Labilibaculum sp. DW002: one gene and its partner. The protein of the gene in region 1 binds, or shares a complex with, the protein of each later gene. Links are inferred from orthologs where the notes say so. Each region holds a gene or a part of one and is shown in the gene's direction. Other genes may lie near its edges.

Evidence for each region. Proteins that work in one complex are often made in the same cells at the same time.
Region 2: the proteins of metK (region 1) and groL are in contact, whole or in part, in a cryo-EM structure (PDB 8P4O), measured with the Escherichia coli proteins. The link is inferred for Labilibaculum sp. DW002 from one-to-one orthologs.

The regions. Positions count from the first base shown.
Region 1 is NZ_JAKJSC010000003.1:34,022-41,427, forward strand. What follows is about bases 2,243-5,132. They hold metK (methionine adenosyltransferase), read left to right. Parts: upstream 2,243-3,004; coding sequence 3,005-4,261; downstream 4,262-5,132. Other genes in these bases: L3049_RS14530 (GxxExxY protein), read left to right, coding at 2,243-2,256; L3049_RS14540 (DM13 domain-containing protein), read left to right, coding at 4,593-5,021. In the rest of the region: ispG ((E)-4-hydroxy-3-methylbut-2-enyl-diphosphate synthase), read right to left, coding at 1-802; gliding motility-associated ABC transporter ATP-binding subunit GldA, read left to right, coding at 935-1,834; more of L3049_RS14530, read left to right, coding at 1,879-2,242; L3049_RS14545 (NAD-dependent epimerase/dehydratase family protein), read right to left, coding at 5,351-6,382; L3049_RS14550 (OsmC family protein), read right to left, coding at 6,441-6,851; L3049_RS14555 (hypothetical protein), read left to right, coding at 7,030-7,239. UniProt on the Escherichia coli protein: Catalyzes the formation of S-adenosylmethionine (AdoMet) from methionine and ATP.
Region 2 is NZ_JAKJSC010000008.1:140,318-147,785, reverse strand. The notes cover bases 2,437-5,388. They hold groL (chaperonin GroEL), read left to right. Parts: upstream 2,437-3,069; coding sequence 3,070-4,707; downstream 4,708-5,388. Other genes in these bases: L3049_RS19635 (hypothetical protein), read right to left, coding at 4,758-5,381; L3049_RS19645 (co-chaperone GroES), read left to right, coding at 2,747-3,025; secG (preprotein translocase subunit SecG), read left to right, coding at 2,437-2,484. Also shown: L3049_RS19665 (sigma-54 interaction domain-containing protein), read left to right, coding at 1-559; L3049_RS19660 (LptE family protein), read left to right, coding at 597-1,118; L3049_RS19655 (hypothetical protein), read left to right, coding at 1,123-2,136; more of secG, read left to right, coding at 2,143-2,436; L3049_RS19630 (BlaI/MecI/CopY family transcriptional regulator), read left to right, coding at 5,526-5,906; L3049_RS19625 (M23/M56 family metallopeptidase), read left to right, coding at 5,899-7,254; L3049_RS19620 (hypothetical protein), read right to left, coding at 7,280-7,468.

The DNA.
Region 1 (7,406 bases):
TTAATAAAGCTCCAGTTCCAACAGCCGATTTAATACGTCCATCTTCGCCTTCGCCAGCTTCAGTAACGCCTAAATGCAATGGGTAAAACATGTTTTCGTTCGCCATTTCGCTTACCAGCAAACGAACTGTTTTCACCATCATTATCGTATTACTCGATTTAATTGAAATGGCAACATTCGGAAAGTTTTGTTCTTTACAGATTCGTAAAAATTCTAGCGTTGCCTCTACCATTCCTCTTGGCGTATCGCCATATCGACTCATGATTCGATCCGATAAAGAGCCGTGATTGGTTCCAATTCTAATTGCCGTATTGTGTTCTTTGCACAGACGAATTAGTGGAATAAATTTGTCTCGTATTTTTTCTAAATCTTCCTGATACTTTACATCTCCATATCCTGGATTTGCAAAATCAGCTCTTTTATCAACAAAGTTTCCAGGATTGATACGAACCTTATCGACATATTTGGCAGCAATTAAGGCTGCTGCCGGATTGAAATGAATATCAGCAACCAAAGGCGTGTTATAGCCTCTTTTTACCAATTCCTCTTTAATAAATTTAAGGTTCTCGGCCTCTTTTGTGCCTTGAGTAGTAAGGCGAACATATTCTGCTCCCGATTCAATCATTCGAATCGATTGCTCTACACTGGCTTCAATATTATTGGTATCGGTATTGGTCATCGATTGAATGCGAATCGGATTGTTACCGCCTAAGGCAGTAGTTCCAATTAAAGATTCAGACGATTTACGACGAGAGTAGTTAAACAGATCTTTACAAAAAAGTTGATGATTTGAGAGACTCATTTCCTTGGTTTTAATTTAGAAGTACAAAGGTAGCTAATTATGAATTATTAATTACGAATTACGGATTTCTCATAAAAAGAACGGAAGAATGATTAAATTCAACCTCAGATTAGTAGTTTAAAATACATTTCAATGTCAATAAAGGTTCAGGAAGTAAGCAAGTTATACGGAAAGCAAAAGGCTTTGGATAATTTGAGTTTTGAAATTAAACAGGGCGAAATTGTCGGATTTTTAGGGCCAAATGGTGCTGGAAAATCCACAATGATGAAAATAATTACCGGTTACATTCCGCAAAGTTCAGGTTTGGTAGAGGTAAATGGCTTGAGTGTAAGTACTGATTCTCTTGATATAAAAAGACAAATTGGCTATTTGCCAGAGCACAATCCGCTGTATTTAGAAATGTACGTGAAAGAATATCTAGATCATGTAGCATCCATTTACAAGCTAGGAAAATCGAAAGCGAAGCGAATTGCTGAAATGGTTGAATTGACAGGCTTGGGCTTAGAACAGAACAAAAAAATTGCATCTCTTTCGAAAGGATATCGCCAGAGAGTAGGAATTGCACAGGCATTAATTCACGATCCTAAAGTGCTAATCTTAGATGAACCAACAACCGGCTTGGATCCCAATCAATTAATCGAAATCAGAAACTTGATTCAGGAAGTTGGCAGAGAAAAAACGGTGATGTTATCAACTCATATTATGCAAGAAGTTGAAGCTTGTTGTAAGCGAGTGTTAATTGTAAACAAAGGTCAGTTGGTTGCCGATCGAGATATTGATTTTCTAAGCAATCGAAAAGAAGCTAAAATTGTGGAAGTCGAATTCGCAACCGAATTTCCATCAGAACTGCTAAGCGAAATTGCTGGGATAGATAATTACAAGTCTTTAGGAGAGAATCGTTTCTCAATTGTTTCTAATGAGGATATCCGAAAAGATATTTTTGAATTTGCGGTTTCCAAAAACCTCATAATCCTTGAAATGAACACCCAATCGAAAAATCTGGAAGACATTTTCCACGAATTAACAGTTTGATTTAAATTGTTTTGATGTAAATTTAATTTTACAAAATAAACAATATGAAAGAAGATCAAATTACTCAGAAAATAATTAAGGCTGCAATGAAAGTGCACTCTAAGCTTGGGCCTGGATTGTTAGAATCAGCGTATAGTGCATGCCTGTATTATGAACTATTAAAGGCTGGCTTAAAAGTTGAAAAAGAAAAAGCCTTGCCATTAATTTACGATGAAGTAAAATTAGATTGTGGATATCGTATTGATTTATTTGTTGAAGATCAGGTTGTGGTAGAATTAAAATCTATTGTTTCCTTTAAGGATATTCATTTAGCACAAACACTTACCTATCTAAAATTGGCTGATAAACGAATTGGTTTGATGATTAATTTCAATGTTGAAAAACTAAAGTACGGCATTAAGAGAGTTATTAATGGGTATTAACATCTCTGTGCTATGTATTTAAAAATTAAAAAGTAGTTCCATTTCATTAAAAAAAATATCTACCACTGAGCTACACAGAGTGTCACCGAGAAAAAGTTAGATTTAGGTTTCCCTTTGTAATTCTTTGTTCGTATTCAGTATTTATTTCTTTCGGTAATGTAAATCCTCTGTGCGCCTCAGTGCCCTCTGTGGTGGAAGAAAAGAATTGTTAGTTAGATTACATTGTGTAAAATGATTCTACCACCGAGTCCCACAGAGTATCACAGAGAAAAAAAATAAGTCTTTTTTTTCTAAGTCTTGCTCTTCCTCTGTTACCTTTCGTGCTCTCGGTGGTAAAGAAATCTGATATGGATTGATTTTACCTTGTGTGAAATAATTTTATGTGTTCTCTCTTACAAAAATAGAAATCTCCACTACAATAAAGACTTGTAGCTCTTTATTGGCTTGGAAGTCCCTGTTTTTCAGATCAAGCATTTGTTAAAATGTTGTAAAACCAAGAGTTTAGTTTTGTTTCTTTCCAAAATAATCATTTCCTTTGCCTCGAATTAAGTGGAAAGATTTGGCTGCTTGCGACCACAGAAAAAAATGCTAAATGGTGAACTATGTGCTTTTCTGCACCTAGACAACCAACCATTGCTTTCCCGTATCGTGTACTCCGCTATTTACTTAGCGGACTTAAACAACAACGCTTGTCGATTTATTAATTCGTTTAATAATATCGACATCACAACTAATTATTATTTAAATTATGGGATATTTATTTACATCTGAATCCGTTTCAGAAGGACATCCAGACAAAGTTGCTGATCAAATTTCAGATGCTTTATTGGACAAATTTTTAGCTTTCGATCCTAACTCGAAAGTAGCTTGCGAAACTATGGTAACAACAGGACAGGTTATCTTAGCTGGAGAAGTAAAAACCAAAACTTATATCGATGCTCAAGATGTGGCTCGTCAGGTAATCAACCGTATTGGTTATACCAAAAGCGAGTACCAATTCGATGGCACATCATGTGGTGTGTTAACGGCTATTCACGAGCAATCGGATGACATTAATCGTGGTGTAGATCGTGAAGATCCAATGAGCCAGGGAGCGGGTGATCAAGGGATGATGTTTGGTTACGCTAGTAAGGAGACTGACGACTATATGCCTTTATCTCTTGACCTGTCACACCGTTTGTTAATCGAGATGGCGGCTATTCGTCGCGAAGGTAAAGAAATGACTTACCTACGTCCTGATTCAAAATCACAGGTAACTATTGAGTATAACGATAATGACAGCATTAAGCGTGTGCATACCATTGTCGTTTCTACTCAGCACGACGATTTTGGTCCTGATGATGAGAGCATGTTGGCTAAGATTAAAGACGATGTTCGCAATATCCTAATCCCTCGTGTGATTAACATGTTGCCAGCACGTGTTCAGGCTTTCTTCGATGCAGATTTTATCCTTCACGTTAACCCAACAGGGAAATTCGTGATTGGTGGCCCTCATGGTGACACGGGGCTTACTGGTCGTAAGATTATTGTTGACACTTATGGTGGAAAAGGTGCTCACGGTGGTGGTGCATTCTCGGGTAAAGATCCTTCAAAGGTAGACCGTTCTGCGGCTTACGCTTCTCGTCATATTGCAAAAAACCTTGTTGCTGCTGGTGTAGCCGATGAAATTTTGGTTCAATTGTCGTATGCTATTGGTGTGGCACAGCCTGTAGGTATCTTTGTTGAAACTTATGGCAAAAAGAATGTTGAGTTAAGCAATGGCGAAATTGCTGATAAAATTGCTGAGATTTTTGACCTTCGCCCTGCTGCTATTGAGCAACGTTTAAAGCTACGTAACCCTATTTACGAAGAGTCTGCTGCCTATGGTCATATGGGACGTACGCCTCGTACTGTTACGAAAACATTTGCTTCGCCTTATTTCGAAGATAAGACAATGGAAGTAGAGCTTTTCACATGGGAGAAACTAGACTATATCGAGAAAGTAAAAGAAGCTTTTAAGCTTTAAAATCGATTAAAAAATTGATTATTAGCCATTTCATTTATTTGAAATGGCTTTTTTTATGCCGATAATTCAACTCAAAAAAATTTATTTGGGGCTTCCCCTTCGGGTCGGGCTTTCCGTTTCAACTCCTCATTCGTTCCTCATTGCGGGGTTTCCACTATAATCCCTAAGCCAAAAAATAGCATTATTCATACTTAAGATCGTATCATTCGTCCTAAATATTAGATACTTACTTGTATAATCGTATTTTAATCGCTAATTTCAGATAAGAAAGTCTTTTATTATTCAAAGAACTCTTTAAAAACACAATTAGTATTTATTTAAGATCTAAGGTATGAAAAATTGGTATTTATATATTGCACTGCTTTTGTTTACAGCCTGTTCAAGCAGCGGGGATATGATCGATGAAATGGAAGAAATGGTTGAAATTCCCAATGATCAGGAAAACATGATGGAAGAAGAAGAAACAACAACAGCTAATTTTGTTTCCGATGCTCATCCAACATCAGGAACCGCAAGCATTAGTGAAGATGGCTCAACACTATCATTAACCGATTTTAAATCGGACGATGGACCTTTGTTAGAGCTCTATTTAGCTAGCGATTTAACTGCAGAAACCTACGTTTCTCTTGGTGAATTAAAAGGTCTTGATGGAGATTATCAGTACAGTATTCCTACTGGAACCGATTTGGAAAGCTTAAAATACGTTATTGTTTGGTGTGTCGACTTTAAAGTAAGTTTCGGACATGCCGTGTTGCCATAAACGAGTTAAAACAATTAAAAACAGTAAAGTCAGATCTTAGGATCTGGCTTTTTTTAGTTTGCGTCCAGTCCTGAAATAAGCTGACAGTAAAGAGACTTATTTTCGAATAAATGATTTTATTTTTTGATTACACTTGTTTTTTTCTGCTTAATACTTGAAAAGAAAGGTAAGCAAGCCCAACAAATATCATAAACCATACAAAACTAAGCAGAACACTTTTAATCATTACATCAGATTTAATTAAGTATTCTGGAAGAGGCAATTGTATTAGATTTGTGATAATAATTCCTATTATTATTGATATGAATATTTTAAATTTTCTATTCATTTTATTTTTCAGTTTTTTTAATTTTTGCCTCAATAGGGTAATGTATTAAGGTATCCTTAATGCTCTTTTCAATTGGAATGAACTCAAAACCCAATGCTTCTTTAATTTTCTGATTAGAATAGTATTTCACATGATGTGCCGATCGTGCATTTTCTTTGGTAAAACCAGGTTCTTTAAACAAAAAGATTCTTTTTAGAAATGCTACTCTCCAAGCTAACCCAGTCATTTTTTTGTTTGCATATCTTGTTGGTCCTTCAATTCCAAGCTGTTTTGCAATGGTCTTAAAGATGAATTCGAAAGAGCAATTGTCACCATTAAGGATAAAGCGCTCATTTTCAATCTTACTTTCCATTAATTCATGCATCGAACGGCTCACATCTTGAACATCAACATAGCCGGTAATTCCTTTGGTATAGTATTTTAAACCTTTGGCAACCGTACTAAAAAGTTGAGAACTGCCTTTGTTCCATTGCCCTGGTCCCAAAATAATCGATGGATTTACGATTACTGCGCTTAATCCTTCTTCAATGCCACGCCAAACTTCCAGTTCCGAATTAAATTTACTAATCGAATAACCTGATCGTTTTTCTTCAGGACTCCAAGCCGTATTTTCACTTACCGTATCTTCACCTTCTTCCGGAGAACCTAATGCAGCAATAGAACTTACCATGCAAAATTTTCTGATATCAGCATCTAAACAAGCATTTACCAGGTTGCGAGTTCCCTCAATATTAATATCCTGCATGTTTTTATGATCGTCTTTTTTAAAGGAGACCAAAGCAGCACAATGGTAAACATCTTTGATTCCTTTAAGCGCATCTTCCAAAGAAAAAGGATCTAACATATCTCCATCGAACCATTCAATTTTATTAAAAAGCTCATCTGCTTTTTCGGAATAGTAAGCAAAAGTTGTACGTACCATCTCAATGTTGCTGCTCTTGCGTTTCAATGCACGAACCTTTTTTCCTTTCGAAAGCAAATCGAATAGTAAATGTGAGCCAACAAGGCCTGTTCCACCGGTAACTAAAATCATGGAAGATTATTTAAAATAAGTAGTATCCTGTAAGGGATGTAAAGTTAACATCGAAAAGCTATTTCGCCCAATTCAGTTTTATGGTTTGTATCATTTGAGTTGATACGCTCAATGGCACTGGACTGGTTCCGGCTACATTTTCAATAATTTGTTTTTCTTCGGCAGTATAACTTTTATCAGGAAAATTGAACTCTACGATAACTTCCGAAACTCTTCTTGGATCACTCTCCATTATTTTAGTAATGTTCAGCTCAGTTCCTACAATGTCGATATTGTTATCGCGAGCAACAATTCCCATAATGGTCATAATACATGAACCGAATGAGGTTGCCATTAAATCTGTTGGAGAAAAAGCTTCGCCTTTCCCTTGATTATCAATAGGAGCATCGGTATAAATCTTATTTCCCGATTGTAAGTGAATATTTTCTGTTCTTAGATCGCCTAAGTAAGTTGTTTTTACTGTTGTCATGTTGTTTTTGTGTTTAGTGAAAAGTATCAATGTATATTTTGTTTTGTGAATTTACGCTTTACCATTAAACTTACAAATAGCATGATGTGGATAAACACAAAAAAAAATATTTATCTGTCACCTTTTTTTGAGATCAGACTGTTAAAGCTTTATATAAATCAACATAATAATTAAACAAATGAATAGAACAAAAGAGAATATCATATTCGTACTAATTTTTAGTGTGGTTTTTGCGATTGTTACAACAGCTTTTGAATTTTGGATATATGATTGGGTCAAAATTGAGAAAAATATAATTGTAGGTTTAACTGTAAGCATTTTACTTCTTCTTGATAAAATCTATAAATTTTCAGATAAGATAAAACAGAAGCTAACATTTATAAAATAGCTTGTAAATCTTTGCAATTTTCTTTCAAATTAAAACCTAATTAAATTTAAAAATTTCGAATTATAAGCAATCGGAATTCTAGCGAGAACAATCTGCTTTTATGTGTCGATAAAATTGTACTTATACCCTTGATTCTGCAATCACTATGATCATCATGTCTTGTATTT
Region 2 (7,468 bases), on another replicon or contig:
CATTCGTCAGTTGAAAAATATTACAGAGCAAATCTCTATTATAGAGAAAGAAAGACAAATTGGAGCTGAAAATTTACAGCCGTATTTGCCTCGGAATGATGAACAAATGTTACCAGCTCTTTATACCGATAGCTCTAGTAAGGATAAAACATTTTCATCGGAAAGAGAAATTTTATATCAAGTGCTTTTCGACATGAAGAAAGACATGACGGATCTTAAAAAATTGGTTTTCGATTTGATGCAAAAGGATGGTGATTCATCTAGCTTGCAAAAAGATAATGCAGTACTGATTCGTAAACTGTATGAAGATCAGGAGTTTGACATATTGCAGCATCAAGGACAAAGTCAGCCTGCAACTAATATTCCTACACCAAATGATTCAGTAATTCAGGATACAGAGGTTTTTGTTGAGGAATCTTTATCATTGGAAGATAAAGAGGTTGAATTGATTAAAAAAGCCTTGGATAAGCATAATGGAAAAAGAAAATATGCTGCTTTGGATTTAGGAATCTCAGAACGTACTTTGTATCGTAAAATCAAAGAGTACGATATCAACTAAATATTTACAAATTATTGTTATTTTTATTTTTCATTATATGAACAAGATAAAAACCGTTTTTTTAAGCTTAATTATTAGCATTTTCGTGAGTGCTTGTGGACTTACTAAAGTTGGTTACAATTTTAGTGGAGGTTCTTTATCTCCTGAGGTAGAGTCATTTTCAGTGCAATTTTTTCCAAATAGGGCACCCTTGGTGAATCCGAATTTGAGCAATAAGTTTACCGAGGATTTAAAAGAGAAATTTAGAGGGCAAACTACATTAAATGAGATTGTTGATGCAGATGGACACTTGAATTTTGATGGTGAAATTACAGGTTATCAAACAAGAGCTTTAGATGTTACAGCAAATGATATTTCTGCTACCAACCGTTTAACGATTACGATTAAAGTTCGTTTCACAAATGAGAAAGAGCCTGACAATGATTTCGATAAGAGTTTTTCAGCTTTCGCAGATTTTGACAGTACTCAGCAATTAAGTGATGTGGAAGATTCTTTGGTTGAAGAGATATTAGAACAAATTATTGATGATATTTATAATGCAGCGGTTGTAAACTGGTAAGAATATGGATCAAAGTTTATTACAAGATTGGATAAAGAATTCGGGGAATATGGATCGAAATAGTCATCGGGAATTAAAAAATCTGATTGACCAATATCCCTATTTTCAGACGGCTCATCTTCTCTTGTTAAAAAACTTACATGATAACCAGAGCATTCGTTTTAAGGAGGAATTGAGAAATTCAGCCTTATTTATTCCAGACCGCAGACAATTATTTCTGTTGCTTCAGGATCAAATCAAAATTCAATCAAAAACTTCCGAAACTGAAAATCTTCCTCTAGAGGAGGATAAGAAGGCAGAAATAGAGATACAAGATCAAAATGTTGTTGCTGAAGCAAAAGATGGTGAACCTGAAGCAGCAATAGAAGTAAAACAAATTCTTTCAGACGATGATAAATCAGAAGAATTATTCGATTTTTCGGATGATGAAACAGCTGTAGTTTCAGATACGGAAAATACTCTTGATGAAAATGTAGAAGCTGCAAAAGGAGAAATTTTAGAACTTACCGAACCAACAGAAAAGAAAGAGCAGAGTGATTCTGAAATTCTTGTTGCAGAAACAGAAGTATACCATATTGGTTATGGAGGTAATTTTTATACTCTGGATCAGAAATCCAATGAGGATGAAATAGAGTCGAAAGAGCCAAAAGAAAATCATTCCTTTACCGATTGGATGGATGTGGTTGATGTTAATGAAACTTCGGATGAAGAGCAGCAAAATGATCAAAATTCTCGACATGAAAAAGTAAAGAGAGGAATTGATCTTATTGATAATTTTATTCAGAATGATCCTCGAATTGAAAGAAATATTAAAGTAGTTGATAAACAAGAAGATATTTCATTGGACAGTTTAGAGGAAAAAGATAGTTTTATGAGCGAAACTTTAGCAGAGATTTATATTAAACAAAAGCTTTTTGATAAAGCGATATCTGTTTATGAGAAATTAATGTTGAAAAATCCCGAAAAAAATATTTACTTTGCGAGTCAATTGGAAAGAATAGAAAAATTAAAAAAATAGATAAGTATGTTTACCTTTATTTCAGTATTGATCCTTATTGTTTGTGTACTAATGGTTTTAATCGTTTTGGTACAAAACTCAAAAGGAGGCGGATTAGCTTCTAACTTCTCATCATCTAACCAGATTATGGGTGTTAAGAAAACTACAGATTTTCTTGAGAAAGCAACTTGGGTTTTAGCCGGAAGTTTATTAGTACTTTGTATCTTAACAGTAACAACTATTGATCGTGGAGAATTAGATGGTCAAAAGTCACAAATTGAGCAGCAATTACAGGAAACTGAAACTGCTCCTGAAACTCCAGCTTTCCCAACTGAAGCTCCTTCTACAGAAAAGGATACAGCGAAATAAGAAAATATTTTATATCATTGATATAATTAAATGTCAGTATGTCATAACATGCTGACATTTTTTTTGTACCTATATCATTCTGTTTTTCAGTACATTTATTGATTCGCAGAGGGAGAATTGATCATTTATTCTTAATAAAGAAATTAATTAAAGGCAAAAAATAATCTGAATTCTGAAAATATGTCAACGATTTTTGTTTGGCATGGAATATGAAAGGGAAAGGATCTAAAAAAGAAAATAATAACTTAAAATATTTAAAGAAATGGCAGAATTAAAAGGAAAGATTCTTGCGGGCAAAATTTTAGTTGTCCCAATGGCAATAGAAGAAAAAACAGCTAGTGGCATTATTATTCCTGATTCAGCAAAAGAAAAACCATTACAAGGTAAAGTTGTATTGGTAGGTGCTGATAAGAAAGACGAGCCTATGGAACTACAGGCTGGTGATACCGTTTTCTACGGTAAATATGCAGGTACAGAATTGAATATTGATAATGAAGATTATCTATTGATGTCGCAAGCAGATATTCTTTACATTGCTTAATTGCAGTTTTAAATCCAATTAGTTTTAATCATTAATTATTAGAGATGTCAAAAGAAATTAAATTCAATATAGAAGCTCGCGATCTACTAAAAGTAGGGGTTGATGCTTTAGCAAATGCAGTAAAAGTAACTTTAGGACCTAAAGGTAGAAATGTGGTAATCGATCGTAAGTTTGGTGCACCACAAATTACTAAAGATGGTGTTTCTGTTGCAAAAGAGATCGAATTATCAGATCCGGGAGCTAATATGGGTGCTCAAATGGTAAAAGAAGTTGCATCTAAAACAGCTGATGACGCCGGTGACGGTACAACAACTGCAACTGTTTTAGCTCAGTCTATCGTAAATGTAGGTTTAAAGAACGTAACTGCTGGTGCAAACCCAATGGATTTGAAGCGTGGTATTGACAAAGCTGTTGAAGCCGTTGTAGCAAATATCAAATCTCAATCTAACGAAGTTGGTGACAACTACGATAAGATTAAGCAAGTTGCTAAGATTTCTGCAAACAATGATGAGACAATTGGTTCTCTTATTGCAGAAGCAATGGAAAAAGTAAAGAAAGAAGGTGTTATTACAGTTGAAGAAGCAAAAGGTACGGAGACTTACGTAAAAGTAGTTGAAGGTATGCAGTTCGACCGTGGTTATATTTCTCCATATTTCATCACGAATGGTGATAAGATGGAAGCGGATATTGAGAATCCATACATCCTGTTATGTGACAAGAAGATTTCAACGATGAAAGAGTTGATGCCACTTCTTGAGCCTGCTGCGCAAGCTGGTCGTCCACTGATGATTATTGCTGAAGATGTAGAAGGTGAGGCATTGGCTACTTTGGTTGTAAACCGTTTGAGAGGTTCATTAAAAGTTGCTGCTGTTAAGGCTCCGGGTTTTGGTGACAGAAGAAAAGAAATGCTTGAAGACCTTGCTATTCTAACAGGTGGTGTTGTTATTTCTGAAGAAAAAGGGCTAAAGCTTGAACAAGCTACAATTGAAATGTTAGGTCAGTGTGAGAAAATTACAATTGACAAAGAGAACACAACAATTGTAAATGGAATTGGATCTAAGGATGTAATTGATACACGTGTTGCTCAAATTAGAACTCTAATTGAGAATTCTACTTCTGATTACGATAAGGAAAAACTTCAAGAGCGTTTAGCTAAGTTAGCTGGTGGTGTTGCTGTATTGTACGTAGGTGCTGCTTCTGAAATTGAAATGAAAGAGAAGAAAGACCGTGTGGATGATGCTTTAAGTGCAACTCGCGCTGCAGTTGAAGAAGGTATTGTTGCAGGTGGTGGTGTTGCTTACATTCGCTCAATTGCTGCTTTGGAAGGACTTAAAGGAGATAATGAAGATGAGACTGTAGGTATCGAAATCGTGAAACGTGCAATCGAAGAGCCGTTGCGTCAGATTGTTGCTAATGCTGGTGGCGAAGGAGCTGTAGTTGTTGATAAAGTTAAAGCTGGCGAAGCTGACTTTGGATACAATGCTCGTATTGGTGAGTACCAAAACATGATTGAAGCTGGAGTAATCGATCCTGCTAAAGTGTCTCGTGTTGCTCTGGAGAATGCCGCATCTATTGCTGGTATGTTCTTAACAACCGAGTGTGTATTAATCGAAGAGAAAGAAGAAGAAGCTGCAGCTCCTGCAATGCCTCCAATGGGTGGTGGTATGCCAGGTATGATGTAAGAAAATTATATCTATTATATATTAAAAAGGCGACCTTGTGTCGCCTTTTTTTATTGTTTTAAAGCAGGCATTAAGAATCTTTCCTTAATTAATTTTTTGTTCAGTTTTCTACACATGCTATTATACATCGACCCGGTATAATCATATTGGCTTCCCGTAGAGTGAATTTTCCCTACCCAAACAGGCTGCAAACTCTTTGCATCAATTAAATAAGCGTGAAATTCGGCATTAGGACTTTCTGTAGTTCTAATATCTCCATTGCAATTTATTCGTTCGCTTACATTATAATAATATGCTTTTTCATTTATTACAAGAATGGCTTCTGATTCAAATTCATTTAGAGTCATCATGAAATCATTGTAATCAACATCTATATTAACTTTAAATTGATCTTTTGAGTTGGTAAGTATTGTTCTTGAATTTGCAATGGTATTTTTAAGAGAATGCTCCATCAGATTTCTTCTATCCATCGCATCAATATTATTTAAAAAATCTCGGATATAGTTGTTGTAAGTTTCTTCGTTAAATTCCTTTAGTAGGATATCATTAAAAAGTGTAACAACAAAAATCTTCTGGTAATATTCCTTCGGTTTTTCTATGCTTTGATAGGATACATATGAACTTGCACAAGCATTTGAAAGAATAAGGACATATATTATTAGTACGTTTCTCATGATTTGTTATTTAAGATTAAACAAATAGATCTCTTTGTTTATTAGACAGTTTACTGTTGAAATACACGTATTCAAATTTTATATTTATCGCTTATGACTATCAAGATAGTTGCATAACTACAAAAATAGTCATACATTAGCGCCATGAAAGAATTAACCAAGGCGGAAGAACAAATCATGCAATATTTATGGAAGCTTGAAAAAGCTTTCCTAAAGGATATAATCGAGGAATTTCCACATCCAAGACCAGCTTATACAACAATCTCTACGGTTGTTAGGGTTTTGGTTAAAAAGGGAATTATTGGATACAATACGTTTGGGAAAGTAAATCAGTATTATCCATTGATATCAAAAAATGCTTACACTCGCGAATTTATGAAGGGAATGATGAAGAGTTTTTTCAACGATTCGGTTGGGGGATTCACATCCTTTTTTGCTCGCGAACAAGATTTATCTCTTTCAGACTTAGAGGAAATGAAATCACTTATTGAGGAACAAATTCATAATAAGAAGGAAAATGGCTGAATTCGGAATTTATTTATTGGAATGTAGTTTCTGTATGGCCGGATTTTATTTGGTGTACCGATTTTTCTTAGCACAAGATACCTTTGCGACCAGAAATCGAATTTATCTTTTGCTTTCAGCATTAATAGCCATGTTTATTCCTTTGTTGAATTATTCTTTAAATGAGGAAGTGATAACAATTACAAATCAATTTGTATGGGAGCTAGAAAATTCATTTCACAATGAGTTGGTGCAAGTCACAGACTTGGACGAACACTCATCTTCCTTTTCTTTCTTATCACTATTGATTGGTATTTACTTCTTGGGGTTTTCATTTGCTTTACTTCGAATTGCAAAACATGTAGTTCATCTTGTTAATTTAATACAAGCCAATGAAATAAAAATCAGGAATGGGTTTAAAGTTGTATCTGTAAACGAAAATTCTTCGCCGTATTCTTTCTTCGGATACATCTTTTTAAATCCCAAAAACATTACTCAATCGGAACAAAATCATGTTCTTTTGCACGAATCAATACATGCACGACAAGTACATTCTCTTGATTTAATTTTTATAGAGTTGCTAAAAGTATTGTTGTGGTTTAATCCTTTCATTTATTTAATAAAACGATCACTGATCGAAATGCATGAGTATTTAGCCGATAGAGAATGTTTAAAAGAAGGAGTTGATAAAATAAGTTATCAGACTGCACTTTTAAAAAGCGTAGAAAGTCAGATGATGCTTACTTTAACCAGTTCTTTTAATTCATCGTTAACATTAAAAAGAATAAAAATGATTAAAAAAATACATACATCTCAGTTAGCAAATTTAAAGTTATTACTGGCAATACCGGTTCTGTTAATTAGCTTGCTAAGTTTTAGTTTTACAGAAATGCAAGAGCCTACCATTGATGGTAATTTTGAAGCTTACTATCCATCAAATGATATCATTTTTCCGATAAAGCCGGGAAATAAAATCTTCATTTCAGCAGGTTACGGAGAAAGAATTCATCCCATAACGAAAAAGAAAAAATTTCATAAGGGAATGGATGTTGCTGCACCAAAAGGAACACCTATTGTGTCTGTTTTAGATGGTGTTGTGAGAAAAGTAAATGAGAACTTTGAAAAGGGTAAAGGTTATGGACGATTTATAATTGTCGATCATCAAAATGGAATGTCAAGTTTGTACTCCCAAATGGATTCTTATGCCGTAAAGGAAGGGCAAAAGATTTCAAAAGGAGATGTTATTGGTCAAGTTGGTTCTTCTGGAATATCAACAGGACCACATTTGCATTTTGAGTTGAAAAAAGATGGCAAACATGTAAATCCAAAAGATTATTTTAAGATGGATTTATCTGCTTATAAAAGATAAAAAGAAAAGGGATCGTATGATCCCTTTATCTTTTGTGTTTTTCAATTTTTTCCATAATTACTTCTTGAACTGGCCGATTTTGTATTTTTGAATCCAACCAGGAAATGAGATCCAGATATAGAAACGCTCTTTTTTCAAAAGGATCATTGACCCACTTTTGTAATTCCACTCTAGATTTTTTCAATTCATCAGTTAATTGATCTGGGCTTATAGA